Regions from separate parts of the Nocardiopsis sp. NPDC058789 genome, predicted to be linked through region 1. Evidence: predicted binding sites of a transcription regulator. Region 1 holds the regulator's gene; the other holds the start of a gene.
What was found. The regulator LexA, encoded in region 1, represses DNA repair genes until DNA is damaged. The targets are predictions, from matches to a motif close to TCGAACANNTGTTCGA.
Positions count from the first base shown of each region.

Region 2: ruvC (crossover junction endodeoxyribonuclease RuvC) is a predicted target of LexA. The motif match lies at 2,003-2,018, and genes of this name have one in related genera.

Region 1 is NZ_JBHYOW010000001.1:289,178-296,704, forward strand. Features, by position in the region: gene ACFW3L_RS01265 (vitamin B12-dependent ribonucleotide reductase) at 1-2,174, opposite strand, end outside; gene nrdR (transcriptional regulator NrdR) at 2,305-2,787, opposite strand; gene lexA (transcriptional repressor LexA) at 3,475-4,128, shown strand; gene ACFW3L_RS01280 (alpha/beta hydrolase family protein) at 4,179-5,264, shown strand; gene ACFW3L_RS01285 (hypothetical protein) at 5,444-6,121, opposite strand; gene ACFW3L_RS01290 (hypothetical protein) at 6,118-6,699, opposite strand; gene leuS (leucine--tRNA ligase) at 6,818-7,527, opposite strand, start outside.
Region 2 is NZ_JBHYOW010000010.1:136,277-143,803, forward strand. Features, by position in the region: gene ACFW3L_RS16765 (molecular chaperone DnaJ) at 1-978, opposite strand, end outside; gene ACFW3L_RS16770 (NUDIX domain-containing protein) at 1,029-1,853, opposite strand; gene ruvC (crossover junction endodeoxyribonuclease RuvC) at 2,063-2,611, shown strand; gene ruvA (Holliday junction branch migration protein RuvA) at 2,685-3,299, shown strand; gene ruvB (Holliday junction branch migration DNA helicase RuvB) at 3,330-4,406, shown strand; gene yajC (preprotein translocase subunit YajC) at 4,727-5,092, shown strand; gene ACFW3L_RS16795 (adenine phosphoribosyltransferase) at 5,249-5,809, shown strand; gene ACFW3L_RS16800 (RelA/SpoT family protein) at 6,404-7,527, shown strand, end outside.

The DNA.
Region 1 (7,527 bases):
GTCGTCTCGCTCGGCCGCTTCTTCGGCAACCGCCGCCGCACGGGCTTCGGCGCCTCCACGGTCTCCCCGGCCGCACCCGAGGTGGACAGCGGCTGACCCACCTTGCAGTTGTCGCGGTAGACCGCCAGCGCCTTGAGCCCCAGGCGCCAGCCCTCGTAGTAGATCTCCTCGAAGTCGGTGACCGTCGCGGCCTCCGGCACGTTCACCGTCTTCGAGATCGCCCCCGAGAGGAACGGCTGGGTGGCGGCCATCATGCGCACGTGCCCCATGGGCTGGATGTACCGGCGTCCCATGGCGCAGTCGAACACCTCGTAGTGCTCCCGCCGGAGTCCGGGCGCGTCCACCACGTGCCCGTGCTCCGCCACGTGGTCCACGATCGGCGCGATCTGCTCCTCCTTGTAGCCCAGGTTTCGCAGCGCCCGGGGGATCGCCTGGTTGACGATCCGCATGGACCCGCCGCCGACCAGTTTCTTGTACTTGACCAGCGAGAAGTCGGGCTCGATCCCGGTCGTGTCGCAGTCCATCATGAACCCGATGGTTCCGGTGGGGGCCAGGAGGCTGGCCTGGGCGTTGCGCCAACCGTGGCGTTCACCGGTCTCCAGGCACCGGGCCCACTCCCGGGTGGCGGCCTCGTGGACGGGTTCCTCCAGGGCCCCCACGGTGCGCAGGTCGTCGTTGGCGGCGGCGTGCTTGCGCATGACGCGTGTGTGCGCCTTCTCGTTGCGCCCGTATCCCTCGTAGGGGCCGACCACACCGGCCAGTTCGGCGCTGCGACGGTAGGCGGCGGCGGTCATCAACGAGGTGATCGAGGCCGCCACGGCCCGCCCGCCCTCGGAGTCGTAGGCGTGGCCGGTGGCCATGAGCAGGGCGCCCAGGTTCGCGTAGCCGATCCCCAACTGCCGGTACGCGCGGGTGGTCTCCCCGATCCGCTCCGTGGGGAAGTCCGCGAAGGTGATGGAGACGTCCATCGCGGTGATCACCAGTTCGACGAGGCTGGTGAACCCCTCGACGTCGAACGTGTCGTCCTCGCGCAGGAACTTCAGCAGGTTGACCGAGGCCAGGTTGCAGGACGAGTCGTCCAGACTGAGGTACTCACTGCAGGGATTGCTCGCGCTGATGCGGCCGGTCTCGGGGTTGGTGTGCCAGTCCTGGATGGTGCCGTCGTACTGGATGCCCGGGTCGGCGCACTCCCACGCCGCACGGGCCATCCGGTGGAAGAGCTCCTTGGCGTCGACGGTGGCGACGACGTCGCCCGTGGTGCGGGAGGTCAGGCCGAACTCGGAACCGGTCTCCACGGCGCGCATGAAGGCGTCGGACACGCGGACGGAGTTGTTGGCGTTCTGGTACTGGACGCTGAACATGTCGTCTCCGCCCAGATCCACGTCGAAGCCCGCGTCGCGCAGGGCGCGGATCTTGTGCTCCTCACGGGACTTGGTCTCGACGAACTCCTCGATGTCGGGGTGGTCCACGTCGAGTACCACCATCTTGGCGGCCCGGCGGGTGGCGCCGCCGGACTTGATGGTCCCGGCGGAGGCGTCCGCGCCGCGCATGAAGGAGACCGGACCCGAGGCCGAGCCCCCGGAGGACAGCAGTTCCCTGCTGGATCGGATACGCGACAGGTTCACACCCGCGCCGGAGCCGCCCTTGAAGATCAGCCCCTCCTCCTTGTACCAGTCCAGGATCGACTCCATCGTGTCGTCCACGGAGAGGATGAAACACGCGGAGACCTGGGCCCTGGACGAGGTTCCGACGTTGAACCAGACCGGCGAGTTGAAGCTGAACAGCTGGTGGGCCAGGGCGTACTTGAGTTCGTGGTCGAAGACCTCGGCGTCCTGCTCCGTGGCGAAGTAGCCGTGCTCGCGTCCGGTGCTCGTGTACACGTCGACGACCCGGTCGATGAGCTGCCTGAGGCTGGTTTCGCGTTCCGGAGTGCCGACGGCCCCGCGGAAGTACTTGCTCGCCACGATCTGGGTGGCGTTCACCGACCAGGTGGTGGGGAACTCGACGCCGCGCTGCTCGAAGTTGACGGTGCCGTCGCGCCAGTTGGTCATGACGACGTCACGGAGTTCCCATTCGAGGGTGTCGTAGGGATGGACGCCCTCGGTGGTGTTGACCCGGCCGACGCGCAGGCCCCCGCCCTCGCGCCTGGTCGTACCGCTCGTCTTTCGCGCCATGGCGGCGCCTCCCCCGAAGGTCATGCGCGGACCCGGCGGTGACCGCGCGGACGTTCATGTGTTCGGGATGGTGCGGAGGTACGGTGTTCGCCGTGCTCCCGCCCACCTCGCGGTGGCGGTTCCGGGTTCCCTACCCGGTGGTGTCGACCGCGGGCTCCGCCTGGCCCTCGCGGTCCTCTCGCAGGCTGGCGATCTCGGCCTCGAAGTCCGCGAGGCTCTCGAACCCGCGGTAGACGCTGGCGAAGTGCAGGTAGGCGACCTCGTCCAGGTCACGCATGGGACCCAGGATGGCCAGGCCGATCTCGTGGGCGGGCACCTCGGCCACGCCGCGCCCCCGGATCTCCTCCTCGACCTGCTGGCCGAGCTTGGCCAGCGCGTCCTCGGAGACGGGGCGGCCCTGGCAGGCGCGGCGCACCCCGGCGATGATCTTGGTACGGCTGAAGGGTTCGGTGACCCCGGACCGCTTCGCCACCATGAGCAGGACCGTCTCCTGCGTGGTGAAGCGGCGTTCGCAGACGGGGCAGGTCCGACGGCGCCGGATGGCCGCGCCGTCGTCGGTGGACCTGCTGTCGATCACCCGGGTGTCCGGATGACGGCAGAACGGACAGTGCATCCCGGTTCACCTGGCTTTCCTGTACCCGACCAACAACCCTTGGAGTCTACTTAACCACAACTTATTGACCACGGCCCCCGTGTCAACACCAGATGTTGTGGTCGAACCTAGGCGCTCAGGCGGACACCCGCAACCCGGCCCACGGCGTGTCCCCAATCCGGCGGCGGAGGCCGCCAAGGAACGGGGTTCGAGGAGGTGGAAACGGGGGTGCGCGACTCCGGAAGCCGAATCCCAGGATAAGGGGGCGGGGACGCGCCGCCCGACGCCCGCCACACCGAACCGCCGACCGAATTCCCCTCCCTCCCGAGGCCGTGGAGCGACGGCGGGGCACGGCGAGACGAACCCCATACCGGATCCCGCATTCGACGGACAACGGCCACCGCACGCGTGTACACACATAAGTCCGGCCACCGGAAATCGGCGCGTGAAAACACAAAGGGAAATCCCTCCGCGACCCCGTCCACGGACTCTCGAACGCTTGTTTGATATCACCGTGTGCAACGACTAAAGTTGACCTTGATTTCACACCGGCTTCGCCGTCCGGTCCGCGTGGCCGGTGACCGGCCGCACACGCGCCCTGACCGAACCGAACACCGAGGAGGCCCGGCCGTGCCGGAGGAGAACCCCGGAGCCGTCGGCTCCGGACCCACCACCGTTCTTTCGCCCGTCGGCGAACCGGGCGCGTCCGTGCCCGACACCCCCAGGCTCACCGCGCGCCAGCAGAGTGTCCTCAACTGCATCCAGAGGTACGTCCGGGAACGGGGGTACCCGCCGTCCATCCGGGAGATCGGGGACACCGTCGGCCTGTCCAGCCCCTCCAGCGTGGCGCACCAGCTGAAGGTGCTCCAGCGCAAGGGGTACCTGCACCGGGACCAGAACCGGCCACGCGCCGTGGAGCTGCGGACCCCCGGCAGGGAGACCTCCCAGACCCTCACCCAGGAGGAGCTCACCGCCGACTCCACCAGGGCGGCCTCGGTCCCGCTGGTCGGCCGGATCGCCGCCGGTGGCCCGATCCTGGCGGAGGAGGCCGTGGAGGACGTCCTCGCGCTGCCGCGCCAGCTGGTCGGTGAGGGCCGCCTGTTCATGCTCACCGTGGTGGGCGACTCGATGATCGACGCCGCGATCACCGACGGCGACCTGGTGGTCGTCCGTCAGCAGCAGACGGCCGAGAACGGTGACATCGTCGCGGCGATGCTGGACGACGAGGCGACCGTCAAGGTGCTGCGCAGAGAGCCGGACGGGCACGTGTGGCTGATGCCGCGCAACGACGCCTACGAGCCCATCCAGGGTGACGAGGCCACCATCCTCGGCAAGGTCGTCACGGTCATGCGCAGGGTCTGAGCGCGGATCCCCGAAGCCGGGGGCGGTGGGTGGGCCGATACGCTGAGGACGTGTCGTCACCTGTCTCCGCCCCCGTGTCCCCCTCCCCGACCCGCGCCCTCCTGGCCGCGACCCTGGCCGCCGGGACGCTGCTGGTCTCCGCCTGCGCGCCCAGCGACGGCGGTGACGGGCCCGCCCTTCCCGGCGCCTCCGGGCAGGAGCGCGAGGTCTCCTTCGAGGGCGGCGGCTTCACGGTGCCCGGCACCTTCACCACCCCCGGGGGTGACGGGGGCACCGTCCCCGGGGTGCTCATCATCTCCGGCAGCGGCCCCACCGACCGGAACGGCAACGGCCCCGGGCGCCCCGAGGCCAACACCAACCTGAACCTCGCCCGTGTGCTGAGCGGGGCCGGTGCGGCGTCGCTGCGCTACGACAAGTTCGGCAGCGCCGACCCGGACGCCATGAGCGAAGCCGAGGAGGAGGCCCTCGACCAGCCGGTCGACCCCCTGGTCTTCGAGCGGCAGATGGCCGCCGCCTACGCGGAACTGGTCGCCCAGCCCGAGGTGGACCCCGAGCGCACCGTCATCCTGGGCCACAGCGAGGGCGCCCTGTTCGCCCTGCGCGCCCATGAGGTCCTCGACGCCGAACCGGCCCTGGTGCTGGCCGCCCCGCCCGGCACGCGCATGCTCGACCTCATCGACCGACAGCTGTCCGAGCAGGTCCGCACCGCCGAGGCCCAGGGCGGCGTCGGCGAGGTGACCGCCGCGACGATGCTCTCCGACCTGCGGGCGGGCCGGGCCGCGGTGCGCTCCGGCTCGGAGCTGCCCGAGACCGACTCCACCGGCCTGTTCGACGCGAACGGCGCGGACTACCTGGCGTGGATCGATTCCTTCGACCCGGTCGAGCTGGCCGAGGAGCTGCCCGGGGACACCCCGGTCCTGGTTCTGTGGGGCGACCGGGACGCCCAGGTCAACGAGGAGGAGATCGACCGGCTCATGACCGGTATGGACGGTGCCGAGCGGGTGGACCTGCCCGGCGCCGACCACATCCTGCGCGAGTACGACGACTCCCCCGGCGCCGCCGCCCTCGACGCGGACCGCGCCTTCTCACCCGACGTCACCCCGGCCCTGGAACGGTTCCTCGGCGGCCTGCGGTAGGCGGTCCCCGGACCGCGGGCCACCGGCCGGACTCGGTCGATCGCCCGGATCACCCGGGCGGGGACGCCCGCGAGGAAGTCCCGGCCGCCGGAGCGTTCCGCGACCGCGACGACGCCGGGCCGCCTCGCGCGTCCACGGCCGCTCCGCCGCCACCGGCGGGAGCATCCGCGGAACACGCCCTAGTCGTCCTGGTCGTCCCCGGAGGCGGGCAGCCGCTCGACGACGGCACGGGCGAGGACTTCGGCGTCCTCGGCCGCGACCGCCCCGTCCACGGACCCCACCGCGTCGTAGTCGGTGGCGGCGGTGTAGCAGGACTCGACGTACAGGTTGGAGACCCGCACGCCCACACAGCCCACCTCGAACGCGCCCTCCTCCACCCACGTGAGGGCCTCGTCGCCCAGGCCGTCCACCGGCTGGGCGTCGTTCCCTCCCGCCGTGGAGCGCAGGGTGTCGGCGGCGGTCTCCTGGCCGCCCTCGACCGGGGCGGCGACCATGACCAGGGTGGCGGCGGAGGGCACGGACTCGCCCGCACCCTCGGGGGTGGCCCAACGGCACTGCCAACCGGTCCCGAAGGCGTCCTGGGCGGTGCCGACGGTCTCCTCGATCTCGCTCTCGTAGCCCGGCACGAGTTCCGCCAGGGCCTCGGTCTCGCCGACCCCGCACTCGGGCGCGGCCTCGAACTCGCCCTCTTCCACGCCGTTGCCCAGCAGGTACCAGGCGAGCCAGCCCGCGAGAGCCAGCACGGCCACGATCAGGACGACGAGCAGGGTGACGGCCAGGCCCCGGCTCTGCGGCGGTGCGGCACCGGGGTCCTCCGGCTGACCGAAGTGCCGGGGTTCGGGATACGGGCCGGTCACAGGGCCTCCCCCAGCTGGTCGGCGAAGGCCACGATGGTCTCCTCGGCACGGTCGAAGGCCACCGGGTCGTCCTCGTCCACGGCGGTGTAGGAGACGCGGACCAGCAGGTTGTCGGTGTGGAAGGCGAGCTCTGCGGTGCCGGGGACCTGGCCGCGCCAGACCTCGGCCTCGGCTCCCGACCCCAGAACCACGGACGCGCCGCGCGGGGGCACGAGCGCGGCCTGGGCCAGGGCGGCGGACGCGTCACCGGTCACGGTCGGCTCGGCGGAGGCGTCGGTGAAGCGCGCGGTCAGGTCCACCCTCAGGACCCCCTGCTGGTCACCCCCGAGCCCGGCCGTGGTCCACACGCACGCGGTGCCGTCACCGCCCGCCAGGGGGCCGCCGTCGTCCGACTCCAGGACCGCCCCGGGCAGCGCCTGGGCGACCGCGTCCTCGGGGACCGCTCCGCACGGGGGCGCGGCGGTGTAGGCGTCACCGCCCCCGGGCTGGTCCGGGTCGCCCCCGGCGATCCAGAGGCCGCCTCCGACTGCGGCCGCGGAGACCACCACCGCGCCCGTCACCACGATCGCCGCCCGCACCCAGGGTCGTGGTCCAGCACCCGTCGCAGAGCCCACCCGGCCACCGCCTCCCAATCAGTTGTCACGCCCAAGGTAGGGGGCGGTGGTCGCCACCGCGACCACCGCCCCGCGCGACGGATCAACCGACGACGATGTTCACCAGCTTGGGCGCGCGGACGATCACCTTGCGCACGGTCTTGTCACCGATGAAGCCCTGGGCCTTCTCCGAGGCCAGGGCCAGGCGCTCCAGCTCGGCGGGGTCGATGTCGGGGGACACCGACAACTTGTCGCGAACCTTGCTCTGCACCTGCACCACGCAGACGACGGACTCCTGGACCACCAGCGCCGGGTCGGCCTCGGGCCAGTTGCCGACGGCCACCGAGCCGCTGTGGCCCAGCTTCTCCCAGCCCTCCTCCGCGATGTAGGGCGCGAACAGGGACAGGGCGACGGCCACGAACTCGGCCGCCTCGCGCACCGCCGGGTCGGCGGCGCCGGGGCCCGAGTCGATCGCCTTGCGGGCGGCCGACACCAGCTCCATGCAGCGGGCGATGGCGACGTTGAACCGCTTGTCCTCGACCAGCGCCGTGATCTGCTCGATGGAGCGGTGCGTGAAGCGGCGCAGGTCGGTGTCGCCGGTGGCCGGGTCGGCGCCGGGGGCGCTGGCCGCTCCGGCCTCGCTCATCACGCGGTAGGCGCGGTTGAGGAACTTCTGCGCGGCGACCACGGACACGTCCGCCCAGTCGACGTCCTCCTCGGGCGGTGAGGCGAAGAGCATGGTCAGCCGGACCGCGTCCACACCGTAGGCGTCGATCTCCTTGCCCAGGTCCACACCGTTGCCGAGCGACTTGG
Region 2 (7,527 bases), on a different contig from region 1:
GGCCCGCAACGGCCCGGGCAGGCGGCCGCGGGTCACGAACTCCACGCACCGGGTGGCCATGTACACGTCCGTCGCGGGCACGGCCGGGCGGCGCCGGGCGACCTCGGGCGGATACGTGTCCACCCGGTGCGGCACCATCGCCGGAACGTGGGGCGCGGTGCGCGACTCTCCGAAGGTGACGGAGTAGCACCAGTCCACGAGGACGAGACCGTGCGCCTCGGGGTGGATCAGGACGTGCTCGGGGACGACCGCGCCGTGCACGACCCCGGACCGGTGGGCGTCGCCCAGCGCGACCAGCAGGCGCCGCCACATCCACGCGGCGTCGCGCGGGTCGATCCCGTCCGGGTGGGCCCGCCGCACCTCGGCCAGGCTGTGGAAACCGGACAGCAGCCCCAGGACGTTGCCGCGCCGCTCCACCCCGGTGGCCGCGTCGCGGTGGCGGACCGACTCCACCAGCTCCGGGAAGAACGCGCGGAACGCATCGTCGCCGCGTTCCCCGATCCGGCGCAGCGCGGTGGCCTCGGCCAGGATCAGGTCGTTGTCGCGCGGGGCCCGGGGGAGCTTGAGCACCCCGTCCCGCCAGGGACCGCCGACGCAGTCGCCCTCCCGCCACCGGACCGGGTGGAGGTCGGCCACGTCGCCGCCGGCCAGGGAGCCGCCCCGGCTCACGTGGTAGGTCCGGGCCCGGGTCACCAGGGTGAGGTCGTCGAGGCCCAGGCCCCCCTCGGCCGCCAGCCGGTAGCGCCGCCACGCCTCGGTGAGCCCGGAGAACCCGGCCGCGGCCTCGGCCGCGCGGGAGGGGGGAGCGGAGTCCGGGTGGAGCAGCCGGGCCAGGCGCCGGTACGCGGCCGTGGCGGCTGGGGGCACCGCCCCGCCGTCGACCGGCAGGGGACCGAACAGCGCGGTGGGGTCGGCCGCGAGACCGAGGTCGCGCAGGGCGGAGTCGAATCCGTCGTGGGGGTGCCGCTCCTGGTCCATGCCTCTCCTCTCCGGGGATGTGGTGCGTCGGGGGCGCACCGGGGTCGGGATCACTGGGAGCCGCGCAGCAGCGGCGGGTGGAGGAGGGCGGCCCCGCCCGCCCTGTACAGGCGGGCGCGGCGTCCGCCTCCCGCGCCCCCGCGCTCGGCCAGCTCACCGGTGTCCTCCACGAACCCCGGGGTGGCCTGGATCTTGCGGTGGAAGTTGGCGGCGTGGAGGGTGCGGCCCCACACCGCCTCGTACACCCCGCGAAGCGCGGAGACGGTGAAGGTGGGAGGGAGGAACGCGGCGGCCAGAGCGGTGTACTCCAGCTTGGAACGGGCGCGTTCGACCGCGTCGCCCAGGACGCGCGCGTGGTCGAAGGCGAGTTCGTGCCGCTCCCGGGACCCGTCGCCGTGGCCGAGCGCGGTCCACGGCACCCAGGCGGCCTCGGCCGTGTCGCGGCCGGTGTGCGGGTCGGGCAGGTCGGGGGCGAGCACCATGTACGCCACCGAGACCACCCGCATGCGCGGGTCCCGGTCGATCGCCCCGTAGGTGCCGAGCTGTTCGAGGTGGAGCTCGGCGGGCAGCGGGGTCTTCTCGGTGAGTACGCGCAGGGCGGCGTCGGGCAGGTCGTGGTCGGCCGGGCCCCCGGGGCCGTCCTCCGCCCGCACGAACCCGCCGGGCAGGGCCCACCGCCCGAGCTGGGGCTGTCGGGTGCGCCGTCCGAGCAGGACGTGGGGGAGGCCGTCGCGGATGGTCATCGCCACCACGTCGACGGTGACGGCGACCGGGGCGAAGGCGTGCGGGTCGTAGCCGTCGAGGTACCTGCGCTCGTCGGCCGCGTCGTAGTGGCCCGCCTCCGTGCCGGTCGGCCCGTCGATCCCCTCGGACACCGCGTCCTCCAAGTTGTTCTCAAGCTGAGTTTTTCTCGATGTGAGTTGAACTTAGCATTGCTCGCCCCGTCCGTCCACCCCCGCCCGGGCTGCGGCCCGACACGCCGCCCGTCGCGGACGATCCCGTCGTCGCCCGCCGCTAGCATGGTGCGAACGGACGTTCGAGAGCGGCGTCCGCCGGACGACCGAGCGAAGGACCGGGTGGAGACGTGCGCGTGCTGGGGATCGACCCGGGGCTGACCCGCTGCGGGGTCGGAGCCGTGGAGGGCGCCATCGGCCGCCCCCTGCGCCTGCTGGCGGCCGACGCCATCCGCACCAGCCCCGACACCCCGCTCCCGCAGCGCCTGGTGGAGGTCGAGCGCGGCATCGAGGAGTGGCTGGACACCTACGAACCGGACGCCGTCGCCGTCGAACGCGTCTTCGCCCAGCACAACCTCAGCACCGTGATGGGCACCGCCCAGGCCAGCGGCATCGCCCTGGTCTGCGCCGCCCGGCGCGGCCTGCCCGTGGCCACCCACACCCCCAGCGAGGCCAAGGCCGCCATCACCGGCAGCGGTCGTGCCGACAAGAGACAGGTCGGCGGCATGGTGGCGCGTATCCTCGGACTCGACGGGCCGCCGAAACCGGCCGACGCCGCGGACGCCGTGGCCCTGGCCATCTGCCACATCTGGCGCGGCGGGGCCCAGGCCCGGGTCGCCCAGGCCCAACAGGACTTCGCCCGCAAGGTGGAACTGGCCCGCCGCACACGCGGCCGCTGACCCCCGGGCGGCGACGCCCACAGCAGCAGCACCCCCAGGAAGGAGACGGGCACCCCCCGGTGTCCCACACGAGATGATCGCGTTCCTCACCGGCCGGGTGGCCGCACGCGGCGCGGCCAGCGCCGTGATCGACGTCGGCGGCGTCGGCATGAGCGTCCAGTGCACCCCCTCCGCCCTCTCCCGACTCCACGTGGGGGAGGAGGGGACCGTGGCCACCAGCCTCGTCGTGCGCGAGGACTCCCTCACCCTCTTCGGGTTCGCCGACGACGATGAGCGGAACCTCTTCGAGCAGGTGCAGACCGCCTCCGGCATCGGACCCCGCATCGCCCTGGCCATGCTCGCCGTGCACAGCCCCGACAGCCTCCGCCAGGCCGTGGCCACCGAGGACACCACCGCCCTCACCCGGGTGCCCGGCATCGGTAAGAAGGGCGCCCAGCGCATCGTCCTGGAGCTGCGCGGCAAACTCGACGCCCCGGTCATGACCGACGGCACCCTGCCCCCCGCCGACGGACCCGGCATGGAACCCCACGGGGCCTGGCGCGGACAGGTCGTCTCCGGGCTGGTCAACCTCGGCTGGTCCAGCAAGGACGCCGAGGCCGCGGCCGCCGCCGTGGCCGCCGAGGCCGAGGACACCGACGACGTCACCGTGCTGCTGCGCAGCGCCCTGCGCAGGCTCAGCCGCGCCTAGCCCCCAACGGGAACCGGAGGGAGAACACCCGTGTACGAGCGTGACGCCGTCTCGCCCGAGGCCGACGTCGAGGAACACCAGATCGAGGGTGCGCTGCGCCCGAGGAACCTGGACGAGTTCGTCGGCCAGCACCGGGTGCGCGAACAGCTCTCCCTGGTCCTGCACAGCGCCCAGCGCCGGGGCCGCGCCCCCGACCACATCCTCATGTCCGGCGGCCCGGGCCTGGGCAAGACCACCCTGGCCATGATCATCGCCGCCGAACTCGGCGCGCCCCTGCGCATCACCTCGGGCCCGGCCATCGAACGCTCCGGTGACCTGGCGGCTGTGCTCTCCACCCTCCAGGAGGGCGAGGTCCTCTTCCTCGACGAGATCCACCGTATGGCCCGCCCGGCGGAGGAGATGCTCTACGTCGCCATGGAGGACTTCCGCGTGGACGTCGTGGTCGGCAAGGGGCCCGGCGCCACCGCGATCCCGCTCGACATCGCCCCCTTCACCCTGGTGGGGGCGACCACCCGTGCGGGCATGCTTCCCGCGCCCCTGCGCGACCGCTTCGGCTTCACCGCGCACATGGACTTCTACGAGCCCGACGAACTGGAGCAGATCCTGCACCGCTCCGCGGGGCTGCTCGGTGCCCCGCTGGACGGCGACGCGGCCCACGAGATCGCCGGTCGCTCGCGCGGCACGCCCCGGATCGCCAACCGCCTGCTGCGCCGCGTGCGCGACTACGCGGAGGTCCGCGGCGGGGGCCACCTCACCCTGGCCAACGCCCGGGCCGCCCTGGAGCTGTACGAGGTGGACGCGCTCGGGCTGGACCGCCTGGACCGTGCCATCCTGGACGTGCTCATGAACCGCTTCCGGGGCGGGCCGGTGGGACTGTCCACGCTCGCGGTGTCCGTGGGCGAGGAGGCCGAGACGGTGGAGGTGGTCGCGGAGCCCTTCCTGGTGCGTTCCGGCTTCCTCGCCCGGACCCCACGCGGGCGGGTGGCCACCCCGATGGCCTGGGCGCACATGGGGATCACCCCGCCGCCGGACGCCGCCTTCGGCGCCGCGGCCGACCCCGCCGCCCACGCCGCCGGACGGGCCGGTCACGGCACCCCGGCTTCCTGACCGGGGCGGGAACCCCACAACGGGCCTCGGGCGGGCGGCGTGAGGCGCGTGCGCGAACCGGGTCCGAACCGTTAGCGCACCGACCCCCGGGCGGTGGGGCGCCGGTGACCGGCGCCACGTAAACTGGGCCGAACCAGCCAGGACGGGGCAGCGCCCCCGACTGGTGTCGTCGGACACCGGCGGAACGAGTTGGCTCCCCCGAGCGTTGTAGGCAACGGGTACGACTCCGGCCGCCGTGGTCGGTCGGCCCGAGAAGGTGGTCGTCGCGGTGTCCGAACCGGCAGACGTCGGCCACACGAAACGTCAGGAAGGACGCCCCCGTGCAGGGCATTTACACTCTCGCCGACGCGGCCCAGCAGGAGGGCAGCATCTTCAGCATGATGCTCCCGTTCGTGCTGATCCTCCTGGTCTTCTGGCTCCTGTTCTGGCGCCCGAACCAGAAGCGTCGCCAGCAGGAGACGCAGATGCAGAGCTCCCTGGTCCCCGGCGTCGAGGTCATGACCAAGGCGGGCATCTTCGCCACGGTCGTGGAGATCCACGACCAGGACGTGCTGCTGGAGATCTCCCCGGGCACCCGTATCCGGATGCTCAAGGCCGGTGTCGGCGAGGTCATCACGCCCGCCGCCGACGACACCCCGGTCGAGGACCGTCCCGACTTCGGCGACGACGACAAGCCCAAGGGATAACACCGGGCCGGGCGCGACGCCGCGCCCCGGCTCGCCACAGACTTCGGTACCGGCCCCCCACCCGGGGCCGGTACCGCTGCTGTCCCGGCCACCGCCGCACACAGCTCCGCCCGCGCCGAGGCCCGAGCGGACCCACCACAGAAGGCCCCGCCACCCATGTCCCACGACACCGCGACCCCGGACGTCCCGGACGCCGCCGACCTCGACCTGATCAGCGCCCACGTTCGCGACGTCCCCGACTTCCCGCACCCGGGCATCCTCTTCAAGGACATCACGCCCCTGCTCAACCACCCGGAGGCGTTCGCCGTCGCGGTGCGGGCGCTGGCCGCTCCCTTCCGCGACAGCGGGATCGACCACGTCGTCGGACTGGAGGCGCGCGGGTTCATCTTCGGCGCCCCCGTCGCCATGGCGCTCGGCGCGGGCTTCGTTCCGGCGCGCAAAGCCGGGAAACTGCCCTCGGACACCATCGACCAGGCCTATGATCTGGAGTACGGCACCGCGACCGTCGAGATCCACGCCGACGCGATCACCCCGGGCAGCCGTGTGCTCGTCGTCGACGACGTCCTCGCGACCGGCGGGACCGGCAGGGCCGCGGTGGACCTGGTCCGCAAGGCGGGTGGTACGGTCGTGGGATTCTCCGTCCTGATGGAGCTCTCCGCACTGCGGGGGCGGGAGAAGATGCCCGACGTGGAGCCGCGCACCCTCCTCTCGGTCTGAGGCCGACCTCGCCTGACAGTCGCCCCCCACGGGGGAATACCCCGACGGGGCGTCCTTGTTCACGTACTCCGGCACTCGGCGTGACGTACCTGGTGACCTGTGTCACCAGGCGTACCGACGCGTCGGTATCGGGGACACGAGGCGCCCGACCGCTCCCCGCGCAGGTGGGGAGTGGTCCCCACTAGACTGGCGGGTGAGGGGACCGCGGCGGCCGCGTCAGCGACTGGCCCTGATGACACGCACGTGCACCGGAGGCGAGCCGGACGGCGACGTCGGCTCCACCCGGAGGAACCGCGGGAGGTAGGCATGCCAAGCGAAGTGGTCTCGACCGGGGCCGTGTCCGAGCAGGGGTCGGACGGGCAGACCCCCGGGACGCCGACGGCCGCCACCCCCCAGGAGGAAGCCACCACGCGGGCGGAGCGTGTGCGGGGCACCGACAGACCACAGAAGGACCGCCCGGAGGGCGCCGCGCGCGCCGCGGCGCCCTCCGACGTCTCGGGGCCGGGTGCCCCGGGGGGTCAGGCGGCCACCACACCCTCCACCGTGCGAGTACGCCGAAGGCTCGCCCGACTCGGGGCCCAGCGGGGAGTGACGATGAACCCGGTGCTCGAACCACTGATCAAGACCGTGCGCGCCACCCATCCCAAGGTGGACGTGCGGCTGATCGAACGCGCCTACGAGGTCGCGGCCCACCATCATCGCCACCAGAAACGCAAGAGCGGCGACCCCTACATCACGCACCCCCTCGCCGTGGCCACCATCCTCGCGGAGCTCGGCATGCAGGAGGCCACCCTGGCCGCCGCCCTCCTACACGACACCGTCGAGGACACCGACTACTCCCTCGACGAGCTGCGCGCCGACTTCGGCGACGAGATCGCGGAGCTGGTCGACGGCGTCACCAAGCTGGACAAGGTCAAGTACGGCGAGGCCACCCAGGCCGAGACGGTCCGCAAGATGGTCGTGGCGATGGCCCGCGACATCCGGGTCCTGGTCATCAAGCTGTGCGACCGCCTGCACAACATGCGTACCCTGCGCTACCTCCCCGCCCGCGCCAAGCGGGAGAAGAAGGCCCGCGAGACCCTGGAGATCTTCGCTCCGCTCGCCCACCGCCTGGGTATGAACACCATCAAGTGGGAGCTGGAGGACCTGGCGTTCGCCACCCTCTACCCCAAGCGCTTCGACGAGATCGCCCGTCTGGTCTCCGAGCGGGCCCCCCGCCGCGACGTGTACCTCCAGGAGGTCATCGAGGCGGTCTCCGCCGACCTGCGCGAGTCCAAGCTCAAGGCGACCGTGCGCGGGCGGCCCAAGCACTACTACTCGATCTACCAGAAGATGATCGCCCGCAACGTGGGCTTCGACGAGATCTACGACCTCATCGCGGTGCGGGTCCTGGTGGACAGCGTCCGGGACTGCTACGCGGCCCTGGGCACGATCCACGCGCGGTGGAACCCGGTCCCCGGCCGGTTCAAGGACTACATCGCGATGCCGAAGTTCAACATGTACCAGTCGCTGCACACGACGGTCATCGGTCCCTCAGGCAACCCGGTCGAACTCCAGATCCGCACCCGCGCGATGCACCGCCGCGCCGAGTACGGCATCGCCGCGCACTGGAAGTACAAGGAGGACCGCAACTCCTCCGGCGCCGAGGCCAAGCCCAAGGGCACCACCGACATGCAGTGGCTGCGCCAGCTCATCGACTGGCAGCAGGAGACCAAGGA